DNA from 4 places in the Brevibacillus sp. HB1.1 genome. Region 4 is predicted to be linked to each of the others. Evidence: riboswitches for the same ligand, from Rfam matches in the RefSeq annotation. Region 4 holds a riboswitch; each other region holds the start of a gene.
What was found. Region 4 has a riboswitch for S-adenosylmethionine ahead of HPY27_RS21555 (pyridoxal phosphate-dependent aminotransferase). Riboswitches for the same ligand answer to the same signal wherever they lie in the genome.
Positions count from the first base shown of each region.

Region 1: another riboswitch for S-adenosylmethionine. It lies ahead of HPY27_RS03275 (homoserine dehydrogenase); the one in region 4 lies ahead of HPY27_RS21555 (pyridoxal phosphate-dependent aminotransferase).
Region 2: another riboswitch for S-adenosylmethionine. It lies ahead of HPY27_RS25280 (methionine ABC transporter ATP-binding protein); the one in region 4 lies ahead of HPY27_RS21555 (pyridoxal phosphate-dependent aminotransferase).
Region 3: another riboswitch for S-adenosylmethionine. It lies ahead of mtnK (S-methyl-5-thioribose kinase); the one in region 4 lies ahead of HPY27_RS21555 (pyridoxal phosphate-dependent aminotransferase).

Region 1 covers NZ_JABMIV010000001.1:668,136-671,160, reverse strand. The annotation lists gene HPY27_RS03285 (DinB family protein) at 1-412, shown strand, start outside; partial or broken gene HPY27_RS30545 (methylated-DNA--[protein]-cysteine S-methyltransferase) at 430-606, shown strand; gene HPY27_RS30540 (methylated-DNA--[protein]-cysteine S-methyltransferase) at 622-897, shown strand; cobalamin riboswitch at 931-1,135, shown strand; gene HPY27_RS30325 (hypothetical protein) at 1,295-1,429, shown strand; SAM riboswitch class I at 1,524-1,630, shown strand; SAM riboswitch class I at 1,697-1,808, shown strand; gene HPY27_RS03275 (homoserine dehydrogenase) at 1,895-3,025, shown strand, end outside.
Region 2 covers NZ_JABMIV010000012.1:128,900-131,924, reverse strand. The annotation lists gene HPY27_RS25285 (methionine ABC transporter permease) at 25-690, opposite strand; gene HPY27_RS25280 (methionine ABC transporter ATP-binding protein) at 691-1,704, opposite strand; SAM riboswitch class I at 1,806-1,922, opposite strand; gene HPY27_RS25275 (Ger(x)C family spore germination protein) at 2,029-3,025, opposite strand, start outside.
Region 3 covers NZ_JABMIV010000006.1:314,088-317,112, forward strand. The annotation lists gene mtnA (S-methyl-5-thioribose-1-phosphate isomerase) at 1-939, opposite strand, end outside; gene mtnK (S-methyl-5-thioribose kinase) at 936-2,165, opposite strand; SAM riboswitch class I at 2,301-2,446, opposite strand; gene HPY27_RS30620 (anti sigma factor C-terminal domain-containing protein) at 2,588-2,692, opposite strand; gene HPY27_RS18050 (sigma factor) at 2,644-2,895, opposite strand.
Region 4 covers NZ_JABMIV010000009.1:70,993-74,017, reverse strand. The annotation lists gene HPY27_RS21570 (methylated-DNA--[protein]-cysteine S-methyltransferase) at 1-14, opposite strand, end outside; gene moaC (cyclic pyranopterin monophosphate synthase MoaC) at 187-669, shown strand; gene HPY27_RS21560 (MFS transporter) at 673-1,920, shown strand; SAM riboswitch class I at 1,981-2,095, shown strand; gene HPY27_RS21555 (pyridoxal phosphate-dependent aminotransferase) at 2,179-3,025, shown strand, end outside.

The sequences.
Region 1 (3,025 bases), on a different contig from region 4:
GAGGCAAGTCGCGCTATTTTCGTCACTTGCGCCTGAGCAAATTGATTATCGGTATGCACCAAGCAAATGGACGGTAAAAGAGGTTTTGGGTCATCTCGTCGATACAGAACGCATCATGAGCTATCGCTTACTGAGAATCGCGAGAGGAGATCAGACACCCCTCGTCGGTTTTGATGAGAATGCTTTTGTCGAACACGGGTGTTTTCAGCTACGAGACCTCTCTGATTTATTGGAAGAGTATAAGGCTGTACGTGCTTCGACTATCGCGCAAGTCCGAGGAATCTCTCCAGAAGCGTGGTTGCGTACAGGAATTGCCAACGGAAACAAGCTATCTGCAAGGACGTTGGCTTATGTGATTGCAGGACATGAAGCTCACCACAGTACCATTTTGAGAGAGCGGTATTTAGGGTAGGTCTCGTATGGAAAGGATACAGACAACCCCTCGGTGTCTTGGAAATCAGTGGGACAGAAGACGGGGTATGTTCTATCCTATTCACAGATCGGGACGAACCCATTTTGCTTGAACATGAAGACAATTGCCACGAGCCTCTCCTCGTTTGCCGGCAACAGCTGGACGAATATTTTTCCGGCAAGAGACAGTCCTTTTCTGTTCCCCTGTGGATGAAAGGGACAGACTTTCAGAAATCAGTCTGGCACACATTGACCACCATTCCCTATGCGCACAAGATTACGTATACGGAGCTAGCCGCGTTGATTGGGAAGGAAAATGCGGTGAGGGCTGTCGGGAATGCCAACGGAAAAAATCGGCTGAACATCATTGTGCCATGCCATAGAATTATAGGAGCAAACGGGAGTCTAACAGGCTATTCGGGTGGCTTGTGGCGAAAGGAATGGCTACTGATCCACGAACAATGTTCGCTAAACAAGGAAGAATAAGGTAAAATTTGAGGAGGGTAGTGAGAAAAGACAATTTCATAGGTGGAAACAGGTTCCTTCGGGCGTAACAATTCGCCACAAGGATAATAGGGAAGCTCGGTGCAAATCCGACACGGTCCCGCCACTGTAAGAGGGGAGTCAGCGTCCAACAAGCCACTGGTCTATCAAAATAGACGGGGAAGGCGACGCTAGACGATGAACCCATAGTCAGGAGACCTGCCTGTTTCGACAACACTGATAGACCTACGGGAGATAGGGAGGTGTTAGAGATGGCTTGCGAAAAACAGCGCGTGGACAAGTGCGTCCCTCTTTTTCTGGCATTTTCTAACGATCGTCACGGTCGAGCGGAAAATGTTCTTTTTATTTTGGGCAGGATAAAAGAAGAGGAGGGCGTGCGATGATTCAACTTTTCATTTGCCAATGGTGCGGATATGTCGAGGAAAAAGAGCTGCCTGAGGAAGGTCAGGAGGGTGTGTTTCATTGCACTTGCTGCAGTATGGAAGAGGTAGAAAGCCTGTTCACTCCCAACTGAAAGCCTTGTCAAATCAGCTTACAATCAGAAAAGAAAGAATTTTGTTGACGCTTGCCTTGGAATTTCTTAGAATAAAGCTCAACAGCATAAATAGTTCTTATCCAGAGAGGTGGAGGGTCTGGCCCTATGAAGCCCGGCAACCGTCGCATATTGCGACAAGGTGCCAATTCCTGCGAGACGTTTCGTCTCGAAAGATAAGAAGCGGGTTACTCCATTAGTAGATGAACCTTCTTCTTAGCGAAGAAGGTTTTTTTTAATTTCATATTTTCTTTATCCAGAGAGGTGGAGGGACTGGCCCGATGAAGCCCGGCAACCGTCACGCATATTTTGTGACAAGGTGCCAATTCCTGCAGGACATATACGTCCTGGGAGATAAGGAGGAGGAGCATTAGCTACTAACAAGCCTTCTTCTTATCGAAGATGGCTTTTCTTTTTATCTAAAATTCGGGGTATGGGGTGGTCAGGATGAGTGCAGAAGTGGTACGCGTGGGATTATTGGGATTGGGAACAGTGGGTGGAGGCGTAATCAAAACGATCCGTTCGCAACAGGAGAAGCTGGCTTCTCGTCTGGGAAAACGAATTGAGATCGTCAAGGCCTTGGTGCGTGACTCGGAAAAAGAGCGGGCGGTTCATGTCGACCCGGCTTTACTGACAACTGACTTTGAGGAAGTATTGAGAAGCGATGTGGATATCGTGGTGGAGGTCATGGGCGGTGTAGAACCTACCTATGACTACGTCCGTGCTTTGATCGAAAAGGGCTGCCATGTAGTAACTGCCAACAAAGAACTTCTGGCGAAAAAAGGAACAGAGCTAGTCGATTTGGCAAATCAGCATCAAGTACATCTGGCCTATGAAGCGAGTGTGGCAGGGGGCATCCCGATCTTGAGCGTGCTCCGGCAGTTCCTTCGCACGAACGATATCCAAGGTGTTCGCGGTATTCTCAACGGAACAACGAACTTCATTTTGACGAAAATGGAAGCAGAACAGCTCTCTTATCAGGAAGTGCTCAAGCAAGCGCAGGAGTTGGGCTATGCGGAAGCAGACCCTCGTTCGGATGTAGAAGGCTTTGACGCTATGTACAAGTTGTACATCCTGGCACAGCTTGTTTACGGAGAATCGCTGCCGCTAGCAGATGTTGTTCGTAAAGGGATTTCAGATTTATCAGCGGGTCACATTCGGATTGCGAGTGAGCTGGGGTACCGGATCAAGCTCATCGCGCAGGCCTATCAAGCTGAACAAGGAATTCGCCTATCTGTTGAACCAACCATGCTTCCGCTGAGTCATCCGTTGGCGCAAATCCACGACGCGTTTAATGCTGTGCAGCTATCGGGCAACATCGTGGGAGACTTGTTGTTTACAGGAAGAGGGGCAGGAGAGCTCCCTACAGCAAGTGCAGTTGTAGAGGATTTGGCCTATTTATTGACACAGCCATTCACACCTCATCCTACTTGGAAAGAAAAAACGGCTGACAAAGCAGGAGTCACGGTGGATTCGGAGGAACGCGTCCTGTGTTATCTAGAGGGCTCATGTCATACTGCTACGCCAGATCGTGTCTTGTATTTCCTTCAGCAAGCAGGAGTCAACGTGCATAAACTA
Region 2 (3,025 bases), on a different contig from region 4:
TTTGATAACTTTTATGGAAAAATCCTACTTACGGCTGAACTTGAGAACCAGACGGTCCCCCAGCGATTGTAAGATCTGTACCATCACCAGCAAAATAACAACAGTCACAATCATGACATCGGTTTGGAAACGTTGATAACCGTATCGGATCGCCAAGTCACCCAGACCACCACCGCCAATTACCCCAGACATTGCAGTGTAGGATACCAACGTAACCGTCGTGATCGTAATACCCGCGATCAGGCCTGATCTAGATTCTGGCAAAAGGACATTCCAGACGATCTGCCAATTGGAAGCCCCCATGGATTGTGCGGCCTCAATCACGCCTTTATCAATCTCACGCAGAGAGGTTTCCACCAACCGTGCGAAAAACGGAGCGGCACCAAATACGAGTGGCGGAATAGCACCCAGTACGCCGAGTGAGGTTCCTACGATCATTTTCGTCACAGGAATCAGCAAAATCATCAAAATGATAAACGGTACCGAACGCAATACGTTGACAACGAATGATGCGATCGAATAAAAAGTGCGGTTTTGCAGAAGCTGTCCGCGTGAGGTCAAAAATAGAATGATTCCCAGCGGCAAACCAATCAGGACGGTAAACAGGGTGGAAAAGCCGAGCATCGTGAGCGTATCCATCGTACCTACGCCGATTTCAGCCCAATCCACATTTTCGAATGTCCAGTCCATTTATATCACCTCTACTTCCAAGCCACGTTGGCGCAGCGTCTCAATGGTCTTTTGATTCTGTGCGACATCGCCTTCCAGCTCGATCACCAACTGACCATACGGCGTATCCTTCATGCGGGAGATTGTTCCCTGCAAAATGCTGAATACCGTACCAGTCTCTTGCATTGTCTGGAACAGGATCGGCTGATACGTTTTTTCTCCGAGGAAGGTGACACGAGCAATCGTGCGGTTCCCCGAGGCCTTTTCGTGCGCGACTGCTTCACGCAGCTCTGTAGAATCCGCTACTTGTTCCACGAATTCTTGTGTCGTTAGATGCTGCGGACGAAGGAATACATCCAGTACGTTACCCGACTCGACGATCTTTCCTCCATCAATGACGCCAACACGATCACAAATGGAGCGAATGACGTGCATCTCGTGGGTAATCAACACAATGGTCAAGCCCAGCTTACGGTTGATGTCCAAGAGGAGTGCCAGAATGGAGTTCGTCGTCTGCGGATCGAGAGCCGATGTAGCTTCGTCACAGAGCAGCACTTTTGGATCATTCGCGAGCGCCCGAGCAATCCCTACACGCTGCTTCTGTCCGCCAGACAGTTGGGACGGATATTTGTCCTTATGTGCCTCCAAGCCAACCAGCTTTAGCAGCTCGTTCACTTTCTTATCAATCTCTGCCTTCGGACGCTTTGCCAGCTTGAGCGGAAAAGCGACATTTTCGCCGACTGTCGAAGAAGACAGCAAGTTGAAGTGCTGAAAAATCATGCCGATTGAGCGGCGCTTTTCTTGCAGCTTCCCTTCATCCAGCTTTGTCAAATCGACGCCGTCCACAATAACTTCCCCTGAAGTTGGACGCTCCAGCAAATTGATGCATCGGATCAACGTACTTTTCCCTGCACCAGAGTGTCCGATAATCCCGTATATTTCTCCTTGCTCTATGGAAAGGTCGATCCCCGTTAACGCTGGGATGGTTTTCCCTTGTACTTGATAGCTTTTATGCAAATGACGCAGTTGGATCAACGCATCCACCTCCCGACCACAATCTAAATAAAATCAGAAAACCCCTTTTTTCATAAACGAAAAAGGGGCTGCAACGCAATGTTATACGTTCGCATCCACCCTTCTCATCTATACAAGATCCAAACAATCTTGTAGGAATTGGCACCGCGACGTTCATCCGAAAATGAACCGGCTGCCGGGCTTCATAGGGCCTGTCCCTCCGCCTCTCTTGATAAGAAAGATATCTACGTATATTATGTTCGTCTTTTCTATTTCATGATGATACAAAACGGATTATATCCTTTTCGGAAATATCACGTCAATAGTAATAGAAGGAAAAGTTTTTTAATCCATGACGCCGTTGCGGATGATTTTTGACTTTACGTGGAAGCGAAACGTTGCATCCTGAAACATCTTTCGCCATTCAGCCTGCGTCATGTTGGCCATTCCTCTTTTCTCTGAACGATAGATCGAGCCGAAGCCAATTGGGTCAACATCGAGGCTCTTCAGTTTGCTTATGAGTTTATGCAATTCTTTTTCAAGCTCTTTCTCCAGTGCATGTTCCATGATTTTCAGCAACTTGGCATTTTCTAGCTTTAGCGGGATGGTTAACTCCAAAATTCGGGCATGCAACTTGACATGAATATCGAAGATTGGTGGGGATATTTGGCTTAATTTGATTTTCGCATGGCTGGAAATTGTATCGAAAACGAGCTGCACCTGGACTTTTTTGCTGTTGTGGTTTTTGGGTGACTCCCCAAAAATAGCAGTAGGAACAGAAGTATCATAGCTGCCGATGCGGAACTTTCCGTGGATAAGTTTGAGTAGAAAGGCTTCCTTGGGTGTAACCCATGACACATAACGATCACCTTTGAATAAGGCGATGCCTTTGATTTTCAGTTCATCTCCCTTTCTTTCTATGTACGGCATGACCGGGTCGATCCCTTTTTCATAGTAAGCCCGGAAAAACTCATGCATGGTCGAAGAAGGAATTTTTTCCCCACGGATATTTTGCTCAATCAAACGATACAGGTAGATTCCAATATTCCCTTGTTCTGAATAAGGATACGTCAGCATATCATATGTTTCGCCTGCAAACACACAAAGATAAATCCTGCTAGAAAGGGACGAATCCCGATACAACGTGTCAATGATGCTGCCAAGTCCCTGCTTTGAAAAGTTTTCACTGTAGAGGGCAACACGAATTTGCCCACCCAATACTCTTTTGTCTGATTGCAAATTCATCTTATCCCGGATTCCTTTGCTGGTTTCCCCTGTGGCTGATAAGATCTGTATCTTATGCCTTGCCTCTGGATTAATGGAAGGCATGACAGACGTCCCG
Region 3 (3,025 bases), on a different contig from region 4:
CACCTTGATATCGTCTGGAGCTACCTGTTTGCCCAAGCCATGGGTAATTTCCTCAGCTGGACGCTCTTCAATCGGAATATCTGCGCCTGTCGGTGTATCTAGATCGACGGAGGACAAGGGAGCTGCCACGTAAAAAGGAATGCCATGAGCTTTTGCCAATACCGCTACCCCATACGTGCCGATTTTGTTGGCGACATCGCCATTCGCTGCTACGCGGTCTGTACCCACGATGACAGCCTCTACTTTCCCTTGGGACATAACCATCGCCGCCATGTTATCGCAGATCAGCGTCACATCAATCCCTGCTTGCTGCAATTCGAATGCAGTAAGACGAGCGCCTTGCAGGACAGGACGGGTTTCGTCCGCGTACACCTTCAGGTTCCAGCCGCGTTCCTTTGCCAAATAAAATGGAGCGGTAGCCGTACCGTACGCTGCTGTAGCCAATGCGCCTGGATTACAGTGCGTGAGAATTCCCATACCGTCATGCAACAGAGTGAGCAGATGCTCTCCAATGGTCCGGCATACTTCAGCGTCTTCCTTTTGAATCGTCAGTGCTTCATCGAGCACAGCCGCCTTCAACTCGGCAATCGACGCTCCGCTTTCTTTTTCAACACGAGCTTTGATGCGATCCAACGCCCAGAACAGATTCACGGCTGTCGGACGGGAAGAGCCCAGGTAGTCTGCCTGCTGGTTCAGTTCCTGCCAAAACTCGTCGTAGTTACTCGCTTCACTGCCACGAATACCAAGGTAGAGCCCGTAAGCCGCCGCCATGCCAATCGCCGGTGCGCCTCGTACTTCCAAGCGACGAATGGAACCCCATACTTGCTCGGAGGTAGTCAAGTTCAAATAGATCGTTTCTACTGGCAGACGCGTCTGGTCAAGCAAGACCAATGCGTCATTCTCCCACTTAACAGGTGCCAATTGAGTGCTGGTTGTCATACTGTTGTAGCCTCCTGATAGTAACGTTCGGTGACAGTGCGTACGATGTCCGTGATATCTGTCGATTCGTCGATGCCGCCGCGACCGAGAATCAGCGCTTCTCCAATCGAGAGAGCCAGACGCTCTGCTTCTGCGCGAGTCTGGTCGTCTTCAATGGCATTCAGGTCCGCTACGCCTGCCAAGCCGATGACACGGCGCAAGATTTTGCATCCGGCATAGCCTGCTGTATCCTGAATCAAGCGCTTCACGTAGCTTTGCCACAGTCCCTCGACATGGGCGCTGCGCTCTTTGGCTTGCTTGTGCCAGAGCTGAACGAATTGCGAAACGAATTCATTCCAGACATCCTCGACCGTTTCCAGTAAGTATTCGCGGTACGCTTCCCGTTCTCCTTGATCTTTTTGCAAACCGTGCTGTCCTGCGTAGTTGAGCAATAGATTGGCAATGACCGCCCCGATGTCAAAACCGATTGGACCGTAGTAAGCGAACTCTGGATCGATTGCTTTCAAGCTGTTTTCCGTGATGAAAATACTTCCCGTATGCAGGTCACCATGCAGCAGCGCTTCCGATCGCGTAAGGAAATCGTATTTCAGCTTGGCGATTTCCAGCTTCAGCGGCCTGTTGTTCCAGATCGCCTCGACTTCCCGGCGAATCAACGGGTTGAAGTCGTTGGTAGGCGCATTTTCATACGGATCGGTAAAGACGAGATCTTCCGTGATTTTGCATAATTCTGGATTTATGAATGTTCCGACTAGCGCTTTTTTATCGTACGGATGCGCGCCCAGATCGGAGGTGAAGAACAAGGTTTGCGCGAGAAAACGACCAATTTGCTTCGCGAATAGTGGGTACCGCTTTCCTTCGATCAGACCTTTGCGCATGATGATGTGGTCCCCGACGTTTTCCATGACAGTCAACGCAAGTTCCCCATCGAAATGATACACCTGCGGCACCAAGTCTGGAACGTATTTGTGCTGAATGCGGAGTGCCTCGCTCTCGATACGAGCCCGATCAATCGTAAGTGGCCAAGATTCTCCCACGACGCGGGCAAAAGGCAGTGCTTGTTTGACAATGACGCTCTTACCGGTTGCCAGCTCCTGAATGTCAAAAACCAGATTGAGATTGCCATCCCCGATTTCATGGCTGGTCAGCTCTGCTCCTTCGCTAAAAAGACCCGGTATTCCTTTTACGTACTCCACTGCTTCCTGTTCAGTCAATGCGCGATATGCCATGATTCCAAAACTCCCCTCTACGTATTTTCCCTCTATCTCTACTTGTTTTGTTTGAGTACCTGGAGCAATAAAAAGACCTCTTTTCCCGAAGAAAAGAGGTCGCTGTCGTCACGTGTAAGAACCGTGTTGATGTCCCCCTTATCTTCCAGACTACTTTTGTTTCTGCAGGAATTAGCACCGTGCATGTCGCCTGTCAATCAGTCGCTTCCTTGCGTCTGAATGGCGTCATGTCGGTTGCCGGGTATCATCGGGCCAGTCCCTCCACCTTCTCTGGATAAGGTATCCAAATCGTATTCGGTTTTTGATTTAGTTTGAATCATACAACCAACGCTTCCACGATGTCAACACCCTTTTGTGCAAAAATTCGCACCTTGCTATCAGTAGCTGTATTGTGTTCCCGATGCCGCAGGTCGCTCCCAATTTCACCAGTCTATCTTGCCTAGAAACGCTGCTGTTATTGACTTTTCGGCCTTGAGCTTCAGCAGTTCTTTGGTAGGTCCGGTGAGGACGGCTCCGTAGATTCGCACTCCGTTTTGAACAGCCAAGACCGTACTTTTTCCCCACGGTAGTCGTCCAAGGAAGAGTAGGCGCGACAAAAGGTTTCCTGTGTCAGATCCTCTGCCAGCCTCTCATCTCGTGTCAGCCGGAAAAGATAGCGGTACATATCGTTTACATGCAGCCGGTACACATCCTCCAGACCTACTTTCCCAAGCCGTTCACACCCCTTCATCCCTTACCACGAAGGAAGTGCCAAATAGTTTCACCTTCGTCTCATTTTTCTTCTAACCTGCTGCACATTCTCTGCAAAAACAAGGATTGACTCCTGACAATGAACGTCATATCATGGGGGAAACGAATAA
Region 4 (3,025 bases):
TTCATCGTTTCCATTTCCATACGCCTCCTTTGAGCTGTGTACGCACAGTATACCTCCAGCACCTGTTCTTCGTACGTTTTTGGGAGTGGATGAGCAAGATAACGAAACGATGTCCTCTACATTCCCATTGCTTTTATCCAGCGGCGGGAGTAAGGTAGGAGAAGATAGAGGAGGAAAGATACTCGTATGACTGATCAATTAACACATTTTAATGAACAAAATCGAGCGCGGATGGTGGACGTGTCTGAGAAGGACGTCACAAAACGGGTGGCTGTAGCCGAGAGCCAAATCAGCATGAAACCCGAAACACTCGCCCGAATCCGTGAAGGTCGAATCGAAAAGGGCGATGTACTCGCAGTTGCGCAGGTAGCAGGTGTCATGGCTGCCAAAAAGACGTGGGAAATCATCCCGATGTGTCATCCGCTGCCATTGACTGGCATCGACATACAATTTGCTTTTGTAGATGAAACGACGCTTGCGATTACAGGAACCGTGAAGACGACAGGGAAAACAGGCGTCGAGATGGAGGCGTTGACCGCTGTCAGTGTAACGGCTTTGACGGTGTATGACATGTGCAAAGCCATGGATAAAGAAATGATAATCGGTCCGACCAGTCTGCAATCCAAAACAGGCGGAAAAAGCGGCGATTTCCATCGGGGTGAGAAGTAAGCCATGAGGCAAAAGTGGGAATCCTATCCGAGCAGCATTCGTTTATTGGCGATTGCTGCCGTCATTTTTTCTACCGGAATGGCGTGTATTTGGCCGCTGGTCACGATCTATATTCACAACCATCTCGGAAAGCCGCTGACTGTAGCCGGCTTCTTGTTGCTTTTAAATCAAGGCGCATTCCTGATCGGGAGTATTGTCGGCGGGATGATGTTTGACCGCTGGGGTAAAATGCGCACCATTGTTGTAGGCTCCATCGGTGGAATGATCATTTCGGTCTGTTTAGGTGTTACACAAGATTTTACCGTATATGTCCTACTGTTATTATTGAATGGTCTGTTTTATGGATCCCTTTCTCCCGTTATGAATGCGCTGGCAGTGGTTTTATGGCCGGAGGGAGGCCGTAAAGGAATCAATCTGATTTACGTCGCCCTCAATGTGGGTGTAGCTGCCGGCTCTGCTTTAGGCGGCTTCTTGGCAAGCGTTTCGTTTGCTTGGACGTTTTTCGGAAATGCGATCACACAAGTAATTGTGCTGACGATGTTTATGCTCATTTTGCCGCGTCAGTTAAAACTGGCAGAGCAAAAACGTCAATTGCAGACGACTGCTCCCGAACAAGCAGAGGGAGAACTTCTACGAGAACCACAGCAAGAGACCAAGGTCGTATGGGGAGCATTGCTACTCTTATGCGGAGGGTTGCTCATTAGCTGGATTGTCTATGTACAATGGACAACGGTGCTGTCGACCTACATGCAATCCCTGGGCATTTCACTCCGTCAATACAGTCTGTTGTGGACGCTGAACGGCGGTTTGATCCTGTTTGGTCAGCCATTGATTGCGTGGGTCATACGACGCTTTGCCCGTACGCTAAAAGCACAAATGCTCTTGGGCGCTTATATTTTTGCCATGTCGATGTTGATTTTGTCTCAATCAACGGTTTATGCAGGCTTTGTTGCAGGCATGTTCATCATGACGCTGGGAGAAATGCTCGTATGGCCAGCGGTGCCGGCAGTAGCGGCACAGTTTACGCCAGAGGGACGAGAAGGCTTCATTCAAGGTCTGATTGCAGGGACTGGATCTGCTGGGAGGATGCTCGGACCACTTCTTGGCGCCTTCATTTTCCAATCGATTCATGCGCAGGGACTATTGTTCGTGATGGCGGGCTTGTGTCTGTTGTCTGTCGCATTCTTTGCCTTCCACACATCTTTTCAAAAAAGAAGGCATCAGGTACCCTTACAGAATCAAGCATCTTGACACGGTTTACGTGCTCAAGTAGTATGATATAGACGAAAAAACAGTATATTCCGTGTGTTTGACTTATTCAGAGAGGTGGAGGGACTGGCCCTATGAAGCCCGGCAGCGGATCTGTTCTATGCGATGGACAGATGCTGTGCCAATTCCAGCAGGATTTTTTCCTGACAGATAAGGACGTGACCAAGCTGATCTCCCCCTTTTTCTGTATGGAAAAAGGGGGTTTTACTGTATTGGGCCCAAGAAAGGAATGGAAGAAAGATGCGCATTCAACCCTCCGACATGATTGATCGACTCCCTACCCAGTTTTTTGCGACCCTGGTGGCAAAAGTAAACAAGGTCATTGCGCAAGGCCATGACGTCATAAACCTAGGGCAGGGCAATCCTGATTTGCCGACACCGCCACACATTATTGAAGAATTACAGGCGCAAGCGGCACAACCACTCCATCACAAATATCCGCCTTTTCAGGGACGCGTGGAACTGAAGCAGGCAGTGGCTCATTGGTATAAGCAAGAATTTGATGTGGACCTCGATTCGGAGGAAGAAGTCGCGATATTGTTCGGCAGCAAAACCGGACTCGTAGAGATTTGCCAAGTCCTTATGAATGCAGGCGATGTTGCACTGGTTCCAGACCCAGGCTATCCGGATTATTGGTCGGGTGTTGCTGTCGTAGACGGACGGATGGTCATGATGCCGTTGAAGGCGGAAAATGACTTCTTGCCTGACTACAGCCAGCTCTCCCAAACTGATTTGGATCGAGCGAAACTGATGTTTCTCAACTATCCGAACAATCCGACAGCAGTCAACGCACCCCTGGAGTTTTATGAGGAGACCATTCGTTTTGCCCGAAAACATGAAATCGTCGTCTGCCACGACTTCGCCTACGGGGCGATCAGCTATGACGGGAAAAAGCCGGTCAGCTTCATGCAGGTTCCGGGTGCAAAAGAAGTGGGTGTAGAATTTTATACCTTGTCTAAAACGTATAACATGGCAGGCTGGCGTGTTGGTGCTATGGTAGGAAATCGCGAGCTGGTTCGTCTGATTAATCTCATTCAGGACCATTACTTCGTCAGTCTGTTCGGAGCGGTACAGATGGCGGCAGCGA